Regions from separate parts of the Halomonas sp. SIMBA_159 genome, predicted to be linked through region 2. Evidence: predicted binding sites of a transcription regulator. Region 2 holds the regulator's gene; the other holds the start of a gene.
What was found. The regulator FNR, encoded in region 2, switches genes on or off when oxygen is low (the NO sensors DNR and NnrR bind a similar motif). The targets are predictions, from matches to a motif close to TTGATNTANATCAA.

Region 1 (7,530 bases), on a different contig from region 2:
CTAGTGCTGCAGTACGGTGATATCCAAACGCACTTCCGCGAGATTGAAGAGCGCCCCTTTGCCAGCGCTTCGATGGGTCAGGTGCACAAGGCGGTGACCCACGAAGGGGAAACCATAGTGCTTAAAGTGCAGTACCCAGGGCTTGCTGAGGTTTTAGAGAGCGACCTTAAACAAGTGAGGCGCATTATGGGTCTTGGCCGCTGGTTCAAGGTCCCTCAGGCACGGCTGGATGCGCTGTTTGAGGAGTTGGCAGCCGGGCTGCGTGACGAGCTGGACTACCACGCCGAGGCCCAGGCGCTGGCCCGTTACCGGGAGCGCTACCAAGATAACCCAACGCTGGTGATCCCCGAGCCGCTGTTTGAACTCTCCGGCCAGCACGTATTGGCCATGCGCTTTGTAGACGGCACCCCGCTGCGGGATTTAGAGAGCGCGGATGACGCGACTCGTCAAAAAGTGGCCGTTGCATTGGCGGACTGGATTACCGAGGAGCTATTTACCTACCGTGAGCTGCACGCTGACCCCCACGCAGGCAACTTTGCCTGCGATGAGCAGGGCCGCTTAGTGATTTACGATTTGGGCGCGGTGATTCCCGTTCCCGAGGAGCGTCTAAAGGCCATGATGCAGCTATTGGATGCCACGCTTTCCCAAGACCCAATGGCCATGGATGACGCGCTGATGAAGATGGGCGGCCGCCAGGGTCAAGGCGCTCCGCTGGCGCTGTATCGCGAATCCGCTGAGTGTATTACCCCGCTGTTCTCCCCCGGCGAGCAGGATTTTAGCGACGTGCGCGTTCACCGCCGCTTGCGGGAGCTCACCCCCAAAGTGTGGGCCGCTATGGATCGCCTTCAGCCCCCGGCAGATACGCTGCTGCTCTCTCGGGCGCTCAACGGCCACTACTGGAACTTGGTGCGCTTAAAGGCCCGTTTAGATATGCACGGCCGAACTCAGCCGCTGCTGGGCTGGGCGCGTACTGCGTAGCCAAGACCCTGCCAAGCGATGACCGCTGCGGTAGCCCCGCCAGCCATGCTAGACTATTGCGCTTTTTAATCGGTTTTACAGATTTTATAGTCTTGAAGACAGTGGAGACGGCAATGCTGGCGGTATGGGTCGATCAACTGCTGGGATTTGCCTCTGGGGCACTCTCGGCAATCAGGCAGCAGGAACACTACCCCGATTTTATGACGTGGGTACGTGACAAAGGTGCGCAGGCGTTTAACGGCGATGTGGCCACCGCACAGGCGCTAGCGCCCATTTTATGGTCGCAAACTCCGCTAGAGCGGCTGGATTTTGCTAGCGAGCCCTTGGCAACACCTGGCCGCAACGAGCCGTGCTGGTGCGATTCCGGACGTAAATATAAGCAGTGCTGCTACCGCGTTAATTTCCCGACCGACATCCCTGAACAGATGATGTGGATGCTCTCGCTACGCGAATGGAAGGGGGCCACGCTGAAGGCGGCGTTAGATAGCAAGCAGGCTCCGCCGCAAGCGCTGTTAGAAGCCGGGCTGATTGCCGCAGAGAGTGGCCAAACCGGCCGTTCCATGCAGATTCTGGAGTCGCTGTTTGATGGCAGCGACTGGTCGCGCCTACCCGAGCAGGCTGAGCCTGCTTTTGAAATCCTGCTAGATATCTATCAAGAGCGCGGCTTTACCCGCAAGCGTGCCGATTTGCTGGACGACGTGATGGAGCGCGGGCCGCTGTTTTTACGCGGTGTAGCGCTTGAGCGGCTGTGCTTGATGCATCTAGATAATGACGATCTAGATAGCGCCCGCGCGGCGTTTGTCAAAGCTCAGCAGGCGCTGCCTGATTCGCCAACGCTGGCCTACATTGAAGCCATGCTGCTGCTCCATGAAGGCCATGAGAAAGAGGCCAAAGAGCGCGCTAACTTCTGGTATCGCCGCTTGGTGCGCCAGGGGGATCTGGACGAAGACCAGCTCGAATTCCTGGCCGCTCTGGCAGATAACCCCGGCGCAACGCTAGCAGACCAGCTTTTGAGTGCTGAAGAAGATATGGCGACGCCGCTGGTCTCGCTTCAGGCGCTGCTAGCGGCGCTGCCCATTGCTCCCAAGCTTTCCATTGAGCAGGATGCTGAGACCGGCCGCCTGCACTACACCACTACCGCCCGTGAAGAGACGCTGTTTGCCGCGTGGCACGAGCAGTTCCAGGTCATGGTGGATGAAGAGGTAGCGCTGGGCTTCCGTGATGACCCTTGGGTTAACGCCATTGATTGGATGTCGGAGCTATGTGCCCACCCAGAGTGGCTTGATGCGCCGCAAGTGGTGCAAGACCTAACGCTGGCGCTCACCAGCCGCTTTGGCAGCCTGCCGTGGATGGCACCCAGCCTGCTGGAACCGTTGGCGCTGCGCCTTTCACGCTGGCTGGAACAGGCCCGTGCCGCAGGCGATGGTAGCCTTTGTTGGGACGACGCCGATAATGCCATGCTGCTGCGCACCGGCTTGGCGCTGGTAGTAGGCATGGAGCGTGGCGCTCGCCAACACTCCCGGGAGCTAGCCGAAGAGCTGCTGGCGATCGACCAAGAAGATAGCCTGGGCTTGAAAGAGCTGGTGCTGGACCAGCTGCTGCGCGATGACCGCAACGAAGAAGCGCTAGCGCTGACCGAAGAGCCGCAAAAGGATGACGGTTCGCTAGTGCTGGGGCTGCTAATGGGGCGTACGTTGGCGTTGTATCGGTTAGAGCAGCAGGAAGCTGCCGAAGCAGCACTGGCCGAGGTGATTGCCCACAACCGCCATGCGCTTGAGCTGTTATGTGGCGAGAACCCGCGGCCTTCCATGCCTCATCCTGATGGGCAGGTGGACCCGGGCTCTCGAGCAGAAGCGTGGCAGTACCGTACGCTGATGCGGGACCAGTGGCGCACCACGCCAGGGGCGCTGGATTGGTTAGCCAGCCACCGCTGAGCTGTTCGCTGACGGTTTTTAGCTGCCTGCCTCGGTAACCGGGGTAGGCACTAGCTGTTTATCCCGGCTTATCCAGATCGCCAGCAGAATGGCGGGTAAGCCTAGCAGCGTGGCTACCACAAAGAAGGTGGCGTAGCCCTGAGCGCTCACCACGATCCCGCCAAACCCGCTCAGGAATTTCCCCGGTAGCGTCATCAGCGACGAAAACAGCGCGTACTGCGTGGCGGTATACGCCCGCGAGGTCAAGCTTGAAAGAAACGCGATAAACACCGCACTGGCTAGGCCGTTAGCGAGGTTGTCGCCAATGATCGTGACTACCAGCATCGGTACCTGATTGCCGATTAGCGCAAGCACCGCAAACAGCAGGTTGGTGATCATCACCAGCCCTGCGCCAAAAATCAGCAGTGGGCCAATGCCGTAACGCGCCACCATTAGCCCGCCTAAAATCCCTCCGGTAATGCTCATCGCAATACCAAAGATATTGGTCACGTTAGCAATAGTGGCCAGCGAAAAGCCCAGGTCGATATAAAGCGGGTTGGCCATGGAGGCCATCGCTAAGTCGCTGATGCGGAACACGGCAATAAACACCAAAATGCCCATCGCCTTCACCCCATAGCGGCGAAAGAAGTCGGTAAATGGGCACACAATCGCCCCAATCACCCAGGCGCCCAAGCGGCGCAGCGTTTTGGGCTTTCCACGGCTGGCGCGCATAAAGGCACGCACTTTGGGCTCGTGGATTAATTGCACGGTTAATGAGGCGCGCTTGGGTTCTGGGCGAATCAGCACGGTGATCACGCCAATGCCTACTAGTGCGGCCATGGTCAGGTAAGCTGCGTTCCACGATATCGCCGACGCCACATAAAGCGCACCGGCCCCTGCCGCCAGCAGCCCGCCGCGATAGCCAATAATGTACGTTGAGGCCATAGCCGCCTGAACATCATCATCAGCGGATTCGATACGGTAAGCATCAATGGCGATATCTTGTGTTGCGGAGCCAAACGCCACCAATAGCGCAAAGGCGGCGACCCAGCCCAGGTTGCCGATAGGATCTACTCCCGCTAGGCCAATGAGCCCGGCGGCAATCATGCCTTGAGCTAGCAGCATCCAGCCTCTGCGCTGGCCAAAGGTGCGCGTTAACAGCGGCAGCGCGAGCCGGTCCACAATCGGGGCCCAGAAGAACTTGATGGAGTAGAGCATGCCAATCCAGGCGAAAAAGCCGATAGCCGCAACTTCAACACCGTCGCTGCGTAGCCATGCCGAGAGCGTAGAAAACACCAGTAGAAACGGCAGGCCAGCGGAAAAACCTAAAAACAGCATGGTGATCACAGGCGCTCGGCAGTAGATACCAAGCGCCGCCAGCCAGCTGCGCTGGGGCGTCGGGGTGGGCATGTAGTGGTGTACTCCAAAAAGAAAACGTCAGCGTCAAGGCCCGCTCAAAAACCGGTCAGTGTTAGACTAAGCCTAGGATTCATGGTTAGCGTTCCATGACAAAACCGACAGCTTACCGGAGAGGAGTTTTCCATGTCGATTACCGCCCATCAGGTAGTGACCCTGCACTACGTGCTTAGCGATGTGCTCAGCGATGGCAGCACCCGCGTGCTGGATGACTCCAATGCACGTCAGAAACCCCTAGAGTACCTGCACGGCCACGACAATATTTTGCCGGGCTTGGAGCGTGATCTGGAAGGTAAAGCAGCAGGCGACGAGCTGCGCGTCACGCTGGCACCAGCGGATGCTTACGGCCTGCGTAACGAAGAGCTGGTGCAAGAGGTGAGCCGCGCCTCGTTTGGCGGTGCGGATATCGAACCCGGCAGCCGTTTTCAAACCGAAGGCGAGGCTGGACCGCAGATCGTCACCGTGCTGAACATCGGCGGCGATAACGTGACGGTGGATACCAACCACCCCTTGGCGGGCCATACGCTGCGCTATCAAGTGAAGATCCTAGACGTTCGTGATGCCACTCGTGCAGAGCTTGCTAAAGGCCATCCGCTGCCACCGGGCACCGAGCACAGCAAAGTAGAAGACCGTAAAGTGCTTTAAGCCAGCTTATGCCCCCTAAAAACTGACCTGCATCAAGTTCGCGCTCGCCTTTGTCGCGGTCATTTTAAAAGCTTGATCCAGGTCAGCTTCCTCTTTTCTAGACGCAGTACGATGGCCCCATACATCACGGCGGGAGGGGAACATCATGTACTGGGACGACGCTGTTATTTTCGGCTTAGCCACTGTCGCATTAGTGATCGCTTTTATGGTCGGCTGGGTAGGCTTTGTGATTCGTGATCATCTTCGTAAGGATGAACGTAAAAAGTCTTAAGTATTCGCCAGCAGGTTGTGACAGTCGTCAGGGGAGGGGGCTTATGCAAATGTATAAGCTTCCTGTTGCCGGCCCATTGGGCCGGCTTTTTTGCGTCATTTTTATAGTGAAAAGCAGAGCGGTAAGTGTTAACAGACGTTGAAGAGCATTGGTCGTCATGCTCTGGTAAAGTGCACTGATCAACATAGTGTACTCAACCGAACTAGGAAACTGATCGCTATGAACGCTGTTCTGTCACGCTTTCGCTTGCGTCATTCTTTGCGCCATGGCGCTGGGGCGCACTTTAAAGCAGCAGTGGTGCTAGTCGTTTTACTCATTGCTTGGCTGCCGTTAGCCGCGAGTGCTCAGGCGCTTAGTCTGATTAATGGTGACACTACCCAAAAAGTGGCGCTGGGGGATTTACGAGACCGTTCGGATACCACCTTTACTCTTTTTGACCCTTATCAAGGCCGCGAGGTTGAAATGAGCGGCATGTCGTTTCGCGATTTTCTAATTGAGCATTTTGGTGCGGTGCCGCCAACCCTGCACTTTACGGCTTGGGATGACTACGAAGTGAGCCTGAGTGGCTGGGATGACCCTAACTGGTATCTGGTGACCATTGAAGACGGCGAACCGCTGACACTAAGATCGCGAGGGCCTATCCGACTGGTTGAGCGTGAGTACAGTGGGCGCGATATTGAAAATCTACGTGATTTTAACGACTGGATCTGGATGGTACGTAGCATCGAGGCGCAGTGGTGAGTCAAAAAGATCCTGATATGTTTCACGAGCCACCGGGTATTCGCCTGGGGGCTCGGCGTCTTTTTACCTGGTTATCCCTCAGCCTGATGAGTTTTGTTGGGCTAATGGTATTGATTGTGTATGAAGCGCGCTGGGTCTATCCGGAAATTCAGGCCTACTTTAGCCAAACCGGTAACCTCACGGGCCAGCAGTTAGCCACCCGTGCTCGCGGCTATGTACAGCGAGCACAAGAAGAGCTGCTAGTCGCGTCATCGCCTGAGGATATAAGCGAAGCGCGCCATTCGCTGGAATTGGCCTACGGGCTATTTGATGTCAGTATTTATCATCAAGAGTATGCATGCACAGCACCTAGTTTGGCTCTTATTGATGAGCTGGTAGGGTGGCTGGACGCTCAGTATATACATCCTTTTGATGCCGCCCACTCCTTGTTTATTCCCGTGCATTGCTTAACCAATATCGAAATGAGCCAGCTTGATCGTCGTGGGATGGCCATCAACGACTTCTCCGATAGCACTCGTCGCCATAATCAGGTGTTGACCTTCTCTAGCCTGCTTATTTTTGCGTTAGGGTTGCTGTTTTGGGTCATGCATCAGCGCCAACTGCGGCGTACCGAACGGGCCACCGCCGAAAAGCTGAGTTGGATGGCGCGTGCCATGCGTGATCCTCTGACGGGGATTGGCAACCGCAGTGCGCTGTATCAGGATGTGGTGGCTTACTCAGACCGCTCCATGGGATTGATCCTGGTCGATATCGATTTTTTCAAACAGTATAACGATGCGCTAGGCCATCCAGAGGGAGACCGTTTACTTCGCCAGTTGGCGATCCTACTGGAAGAGGCGCTGGGCGAGGAGGCTAAGCTGTACCGCTTAGGCGGTGACGAGTTTGCTGCGTTGCTGCCGTGCCCCAATGATCAAGCACTGGCCAAATTTTGTGAGACATTACAGGTGGGGCTTGAGGCGGCGCAGTGCCCGCATCCGGCTCATCCGGATAATAAAGGTGTGACGTTAAGCATTGGAGGAGTGCGCTTTGTGGCCGATGCAACATCGTTTGCATCCGCTTATGAAGCGGCCGACAAAGCGCTCTACCAAGTAAAAACCGCTGGGCGTGATGGCTGGCAGCTTACTGTAAACGCATAACGTCGTCGTACATGGGGGCCAGACGACCCAGCATATCGTTGCGTGCTGCCAGCGGTACTCCTTCCTCGACCATGGCCGCGTCCAGGTACTCCACTACGCGATTAAAATGCGCATCTGTAATGCCCATGGTTTGGTGGGCGCGGTCCATCGGTGGGCCATCGTACTGGCAGGGGCCGTCGCTGACGTCGCAGAGTTGGATCGCCAGCGATGTCGCAAACAGGTCGATGTTGCTATTGGCAAAATAGCTGACGACCTCTTCATCATCAGCAATGCGGTAAAGTAGGTTCTCTACCACGGCCTCTATAGTGGGTTGACCACCCATGCGCTCATACAGCGTGGTCGGCTGCTGGTGCTGAGCGCATCCAGTAAGCGCCAGTGTGCCAATCAATGCTCCGACCACCAGCGTGCTGCGTGAAGTGCTTTTCAATGT
Region 2 (7,530 bases):
ACCTGTTTGTACTACGCCTGCTGGTAGTCACTGCCTGTGTCACCGTGGCGTGGTGGTTTATTGACCCTTCCCGCGTACTCTGGGTGCTGCTCTCGGTTTTGGTGGTGACCTGCCCCTGCGCGCTGGCACTCGCCACCCCAACCGCACTCACGGCAGGGCATGGGCAACTGCGCCAGCGCGGCGTGCTCATTACCCGCGCCGACGCCATCGAATCGCTCTCTAACGTCACGCGGGTGATTTTTGATAAGACCGGCACACTGACCCGCGGCGAGATGCAGCTCACCCAAACCTGCCCGTTAACAGCACAGAGCAGTGAACAGCTGCGCGCCATTGCCGCCGCGCTGGAAGCTCACTCCGAGCATCCCATCGCCCGCGCGTTTCGCCCGTTCCGGGACGCCACGTTACAGGCGCGCCAGGTAAAAAGCGTGACGGGAAGCGGCCTAGAAGGCGTGCTGAACGGTGCCACGTGGCGCTTGGGCAAGCCCGATTTTGCGACGACGGAACCACTCACGCCGCCCAGCAGCGGGCAGTGGCTGCTGCTCAGTGAAGATAACGCTCCACGGGCCTGGTTTAAGCTCCACGACGGTATCCGTGAAGACGCTGCGCAAACTGTAGCTGCCCTTCAGGCGAAGGGGCTTCACGTTGAGTTACTATCAGGCGACACGCAGGAAGCCGTACAGAGCTTAGCGGAGCAGCTCAACATCACGACTTGGCATGCGGGACAGTCACCGGAAGGCAAGCTGGAGCGACTTCGCGCGCTGCAGGCACAGGGCGAGTGTGTAGTGATGATTGGCGACGGCATTAACGATGTCCCGGTACTCGCGGGTGCTGATGTAGCCATTGCCATGAATGGCGCCACCGATTTGGCACGCACCCGGGCCGATGCGGTCTTGCTCAGCCCGCGTTTAATGCGTATTTTCGAAGCCATTGAGATTGCCAGCGCCACTCGGCGTATTATGCGCCAAAACATGGTGTGGTCGGTGTGCTATAACTTTTCGGCGCTGCCGCTGGCAGCGATGGGCCTGGTGCCCCCTTGGCTTGCTGCGATTGGGATGTCGTTAAGCTCTCTGGTCGTGGTAGGTAATGCGCTACGCCTCACCCGCTGGCGCACGACGCCTGCTCCCCAGGTGGTGCCTGCGACACCGGTGACCGTATGACGATTTTATATCTGCTGATTCCTCTTTCGCTGATTCTTTTGGGGCTGGCCGTGTGGGCCTTCTTTTGGGCCGTCAAGAACGATCAGTTTGATGATTTAGAAGGCCCTGCTCATCGTATTCTCTTTGACGATGACGACAACGACCTCACACCCGACCAGCGTGCCGAGCGTAAAAAAACGGCCAAGCCACCCCGCGACCGTGAGCCGCCCCCATGAATCCCACCGGACTTGACCTGCCGCCGCTGATGGCGGCATTTGTTTTTGGCTTAATGGGCGGTGCCCACTGTATTGGCATGTGCGGCGGTATTATGAGCGCCCTTACCTTTGCCGTGCCGCCCAGCATGCGCCACCCTGCCCGCATGGGCGGGCTACTGCTCAGCTATAACCTAGGGCGTATTCTCAGCTACATGACCGCGGGTGCTATGGTGGCCGCCCTCGGCACGCTGATATCGCTCTCACCTGAAGCACGTATTGCACTGCAGGTAGTGGCTGCGGTGATGCTGATCTTAATGGCACTGTATATCGCTAACTGGTGGAAAGGCCTGTTAAAAGTGGAAGCCATAGGGCGCAGGCTTTGGCGCTATATCGAACCCATTGGCAGGCGTTTGATGCCCGTGGTTTACCTGCCCCAAGCGTTTGCCTTAGGTGCCTTATGGGGCTGGCTGCCCTGCGGGCTGGTGTACTCCATGCTCGCCTGGAGCCTAGCGATTGCTGACCCGCTCCAGGGGGCGCTGCTGATGGGTGCTTTCGGCTTAGGCACCCTGCCCGCCTTACTGGCAACAGGCCTTGCTGCCCGTCAGCTTAGCCACTTAATTCGCCACCCCGCCACGCGCAGCCTCGCCGCGCTGACGATTATCAGTTTTGCGCTATGGCAGCTCTGGGCACTCCTCTCCCCCGCTGGGCATTGAGCACTATCAACGCCACTCTTTCAGCGCTCGGCTATTACGCCGTTGCTTGATATAGCTCAACGCTTTGCCCAGTGCGCTGGCATAGCATAGGCGCATCCGTTTATCTGCTTGCCCTGTTACGCCGGAGCGCTTCCTATGCCCGTTCATGCCACTGCTGCCCTCGCTCACCCTACTTCCGCAGCGGCTGAGGCCACTGCCTGGGACGACGCTTTGATACGCCGCTACGACACCAGCGGCCCTCGCTATACCTCATACCCAACGGCACTCTCGTTTCACGATCAATTCACCGCTGACGATCTAACCCAAGCGCTTGAGCGCAGCAACGCCAGCCAAAAGCCGCTCTCGCTCTATGTGCACGTACCGTTCTGTCGCAAAATTTGCTTTTATTGTGCATGTAATAAAATCGCTACGAAAAATACCGCCCTCGCAGAGCCTTACTTATCGCGGCTAGACCGAGAAATGGTGCTCACCTCACGTCATCTGGACACCCAGCGGCCTGTGCAGCAGCTACACTGGGGAGGCGGTACCCCTACGTTTCTGACCCTCGCTCAAATGAGCGATTTAATTGACCGCCTAGACGCTCGGTTTGGCTTATCCAGCTCGCCCGACCGAGACTATGCCGTCGAGATTGACCCTCGTGAAGCGGATGTTTTTACGCTGCGTCATTTGCAATCACTCGGTTTCAACCGGCTAAGTCTGGGCGTGCAGGACCTCAACGCACGGGTGCAAACGGCCATTAATCGCGTTCAGCCGCGGGTACTTACTGAAACTTTAATGGATGAGGCACACCGCCTTGGCTTTCGCTCACTTAATCTGGATTTGATTTACGGCCTGCCGTTTCAAACCCAGCAAAGTTTTGCCGATACGCTTCATCAGGTCATTGAGCTTAATCCCGCTCGGCTGTCGGTGTTTAACTACGCCCATATGCCAACGCGTTTTGCCCCTCAACGACGCATCAATGAAGCCGACCTACCCAGCCCAGATGAAAAACTAGCGATTCTACACACCACCATTGAGATGCTGACTCAAGCAGGCTACGTACACATCGGCATGGATCACTTTGCTCGCCCAGACGATAGTTTGGCCCAGGCCCAGCGTAACGGCACGCTACAGCGTAATTTCCAGGGTTACTCCAGCCACGCCCAGTGTGATTTGATTGGTTTAGGAGTGTCCGCCATTTCTCGGGTAGACGATGTCTATGCTCAAAACCCTACCCAGTTAGCTCACTATGAAGCGGCCTTAGATGAAGGTAGGCTGGCGACGGTGAAAGGGTTAAGATTAAATAAGGATGACCTAATACGCAGAGACGTCATTGAGCGGCTCATGTGCGATATGGCCATCGACCTAGACACGGTGAGTAAGCGCTGGGGAATAGACGCTGCTGACTACTTTGCCACCGCCATTGAGCAGCTGGAAACCGCCGAGCAGGATCGTCTGCTAACGCGCCAAGGCCTCTATTTTCAAGCCACGCCTACCGGTCGGCTTCTGATTCGGCACCTAGCGATGGCCTTCGATACTCACTTACAACGTCAGGGCAACCAGCGCTATTCTAAAATTGTATAAGCGCCTTGAGACACCTGTCCCCTGTGCCTATGATGGCTAATAAGAAGGGAGAATTACATGTCATATCCTGCCAGCCAACGACGCTCACTGCTGCAAGAGGCGCGCTGCCAAACCTGCAGCTTGAGTTCGCTGTGCCTACCGCTCGCTTTGGAACTTGAGGATATGAGCCAGTTCGATGCCATTATTCGCCGCCGCTCGCCGCTGAAGAAAGGCGAACCGCTGTTTCGCCAGGGTGATCCGTTCACCAGCGTTTATGCCGTGCGCTCTGGCAGTTTGAAGCAGGTAACCAGCGAAGGGAATGGCAACGACCAGCTCACTAATTTCTTTCTACCCAGCGAGTTAGTCGGTCTGGATGGCATCGACGAGGAGCACTACCCCGGCACCGTGATTGCCCTGGAAACCACCACGGTGTGCGAAATTCCGTTTGACCGCCTGGACACCCTCTCAGAAGAGATACCTGAGCTGCGCGGCCAACTTTACCGCAGTATGAGTAAGGAGCTGCGCGATGACCGACGGATGATGCGCTTACTATCGCGCAAAACCGCCGACCAGCGGCTGGCCAGCTTTTTAATTACCCTCTCTGACCGCTTCCGCCGCCGGGGCTATTCGCCTTACAGCTTCCGGCTTTCCATGTCTCGGGCGGATATGGGCAACTATTTGGGTCTGGCGGTGGAAACGGTCAGCCGTATTCTCAGCCGCTTTCAGCAGCAGAGCGTGGTGGCCGTCTCAGGTCGCGAGGTCAATATTTTAGATATGCAGCGCCTCATCACCCTGGCAGAAGAAGAGGCGCAGACAATTACACGTTAAACGCCTGAATGCGTCCTTCCATCAACGCAGCCTGCTTGGCTTCTAAACCGGCAAAATCGAACAGCGCACGGTCGGCAAGCTGCGAAGGGGCCACGTTGGTGACCGCTTTAAACATACTTTCTAATCGGCCAGGATGTTTTTTATCCCATTCCGCCAGCATCTCTTTGACCACCTGACGCTGCATATTGGGCTGCGAACCACACAGATTGCAGGGGATGATCGGAAACTCCATTAGCCGTGAGAACTCCGCAATATCCGCCTCTTTGCAGTACGCCAGCGGGCGAATCACAATATTTTTGCCGTCATCCGAAAGCAGTTTTGGCGGCATCGCTTTTAAAGTGCCCCCAAAGAACATATTCAAGAACAGCGTCTCAAGAATATCTTCCCGGTGATGGCCAAGGGCAATCTTGTTCGCACCGATCTCTTCGGCAAAACCGTACAGCGAGCCACGCCGCAGACGCGAGCAAAGCGCGCAGGTAGTTTTACCTTCTGGGGTTTTCTCCTTCACCACCGAGTAGGTATCACGCTCCAGAATGTGGTACTCCACACCCTGCTTATCTAAATACCGGGGCAGCACATGCTCTGGAAAACCCGGCTGCTTTTGATCCATATTGACCGCCACCAGGGAAAAATTAACCGGTGCGTTACGCTGTAGGTTGCGCAGAATCTCCAGCATCGTATAGCTATCTTTACCACCAGAGAGACACACCATCACCCGGTCGCCCTCTTCGATCATGTTGTAATCGATGATGGCGTTTCCCACCTCGCGCCGCAGGCGTTTCTGCAACTTGTTGAATTCACGCTTCTGCTTGGCATCCTGCAGGTCGTTCTGCTGGGAAAGGTGATCGTCAGACGCGCTGTCTGACAATGCGGGGTCAAAGTAGTCAGGTTGTAACATGGTCGTCGCACTGCCGATGGGTGAAGGAGCAGCGCGTATTCTAACAACACTACGAAGCTCTACCCAATAAAACCCTAGGCTGTTAATGCCACCTCGCGCTGAAGACGCAGGTATAAGAGCGCACTGGCAGTGGCTTCACTCACCACGCTGGGCCAGGTTAACGGCGGCAACTGCCAGCGAGCGAGCGCATCCTCAAGACATCGGCTAGGGTCGATATGGGGATGCAACCGCCGCAGCTGCCGCCCATGCAGCTTGGCAAGATCTACCTGGGCATTGGGCAACCCGAACCCTAGTCCAGCACGAAACAGCCCGTTCAGCGGTTCGATGGTTTGATCCAACTGCCACCCCACCAGCGGTCGATTACCAATAAACTCCGCAAGCTCACTCAGGCACTCTGCATCAGGGTTACGGGGTAAATCCGTGCCGTGGAGCTGATAATGACGGCGCAGCGTCGCCGGTACCAGTGAAGGTGACGCTGCAAGAGTAGCCACCCACGTTCTGCTGGTGTGAACGCGCCGAGGGCTGAGCACCACTGCAGCCACGCTCATCACCGCAGGCTGAACGTCACTTACCTGACACGCCATGGCCACGGCTTCTTCTCCCATATAGGGTTGGAACAGCCAGGCATAGGGCGTATCCGACCAACGCCGCCGGTCGCTTTCTCGCTGCAAAAGCGTGCGCAGTGAACCGCTCAACAGCGTCATGTGTCGATCTAACAAGGGCATCCCGCTCACGAATACTCCAAATGGTAGCGATGAGAAAGACGCTGTTTAAAGTCTTTCACAATATGTAAGGCTTCACGCAGCAGGTCCCGCTCTAACGAAGAAAGCTCTTGGACCACCACTCGATTAGTGCGTTTTGGATTGATGCCATCCAGCTCAAGCAGCTGCTGGCGTAAACGTAGCTCAGTAAACAGCGACAGCGCCTCGCCTAAGTCATCGGCAAAGTGCCGGTCAAGCCGCCCATCGATGGCTAACGCGTCTAAGCGGTCTAGGGTGGAGGTAGCTTTAATGCGCCGTTCAAGGGCCATGGTGCGAACACCATGCACTATCGGGAAAATTCCGCCCTTTTTAATATCAATCCCGTGCTGGGGCTTTTTCAGCGACCCAAACAGCGTCAGCGGCGTTGAGAAGCGCAGCGCAGCACGAGCAAAGTATGAGAGCAGCAGCTCATCGTGGGAACAGCGCTCAAACAGCGCATCGCGCACCTGATCCAATAGCGCGGGATTGCCCGCTACGCCGTGGGAGTCGAGCAGAATGGCTAGCTTCATCAGGCTATCGCCATCACGGGCATTGACCCACTTGGCAATGTTACTTTTCCACTGCGACACCGTGCCTACCCACTCGGGGTTTGAGACCATAATGTTGCCAGGGCATGGTGGGTAGCCGAGCTGTATCAACGTCTCGGTGAGTGTCGACATGTCTTCACCCACCGTAGGCCACTGGCAGTCATCTGCCAGAATCAATCCGTTATCCTGATCGGTTTTAAGAATCTGCTCGCCGCGCCCTTCACTGCCCATCACCATCAGGCAGCTTTGACGGTGATACTGCTCAGGTACTGTGAAACTCCAGGCCTTACTCATGATGCGGCCATTTAGCGCCGCCAACAGATCCATGGCAAAACGCAGTTTTACCCCTTGCGCCATCAGGGCATTGACCAGTTCCGGCGTACGCTGGCTGGCGGCTGCCAGCGTCTCCAGGTCATTCGCTTGCTCAACCTGCAAACTCACCACGTAGCTACGGCTTGAGAAGAAGCTCAGTACGTCCATCAGCTCCACAACGCCTTGAACGCTCTCGCCCTCCATCACGACTACCCGCGCGACTTTATGGCGGGTCATTAAAATCAGGGCTTCAAACAGGTATTGCTCGGGTGCCACGGTCACAAGCGAGCGGTTAGCCAGCGCTTCTACCGGGGTTTGCTGAGTAGCGTCGCCAAGCACTAGACCATTGAGCAGGTCGGTTTTAGTGACCATACCCAGCGCGCCTTGAGTACCCACCAGCAAGCTATCTGCGTGGCTCTCGTTTAGTTGTCGAACGGCGTCGTGGATACTTTTCGACGCGTCAATCAACAGCGGCTCGCGCATACAGTCGCGTACCTTGGCCAGCATAAAGCCCGCCATCGTGACGCCACCTTCGGCGCGCTTTTCGGTCAGCAGGCGTGCTTTGTGGGAAAGCGACTGTTTAAAAAATTGCTCAAAC

Region 1: ccoM (cytochrome c oxidase subunit CcoM) is a predicted target of FNR. The motif match lies at 5,025-5,038, and genes of this name have one in related genera.

Annotation. Positions count from the first base shown of each region.
Region 1 covers NZ_JAWJBT010000010.1:85,840-93,369, forward strand. Annotated here, with positions in the region: gene R0J87_RS08195 (ABC1 kinase family protein) at 1-978, shown strand, start outside; gene R0J87_RS08200 (SEC-C metal-binding domain-containing protein) at 1,092-2,912, shown strand; gene R0J87_RS08205 (AmpG family muropeptide MFS transporter) at 2,931-4,301, opposite strand; gene R0J87_RS08210 (FKBP-type peptidyl-prolyl cis-trans isomerase) at 4,434-4,952, shown strand; gene ccoM (cytochrome c oxidase subunit CcoM) at 5,098-5,223, shown strand; gene R0J87_RS08220 (hypothetical protein) at 5,443-5,964, shown strand; gene R0J87_RS08225 (GGDEF domain-containing protein) at 5,982-7,100, shown strand; gene R0J87_RS08230 (group I truncated hemoglobin) at 7,084-7,530, opposite strand, start outside.
Region 2 covers NZ_JAWJBT010000004.1:133,906-141,435, forward strand. Annotated here, with positions in the region: gene R0J87_RS03975 (heavy metal translocating P-type ATPase) at 1-1,157, shown strand, start outside; gene ccoS (cbb3-type cytochrome oxidase assembly protein CcoS) at 1,154-1,372, shown strand; gene R0J87_RS03985 (sulfite exporter TauE/SafE family protein) at 1,369-2,064, shown strand; gene hemN (oxygen-independent coproporphyrinogen III oxidase) at 2,200-3,627, shown strand; gene fnr (fumarate/nitrate reduction transcriptional regulator Fnr) at 3,685-4,434, shown strand; gene ttcA (tRNA 2-thiocytidine(32) synthetase TtcA) at 4,424-5,332, opposite strand; gene R0J87_RS04005 (3'-5' exonuclease family protein) at 5,407-6,057, opposite strand; gene R0J87_RS04010 (DUF294 nucleotidyltransferase-like domain-containing protein) at 6,063-7,530, opposite strand, start outside.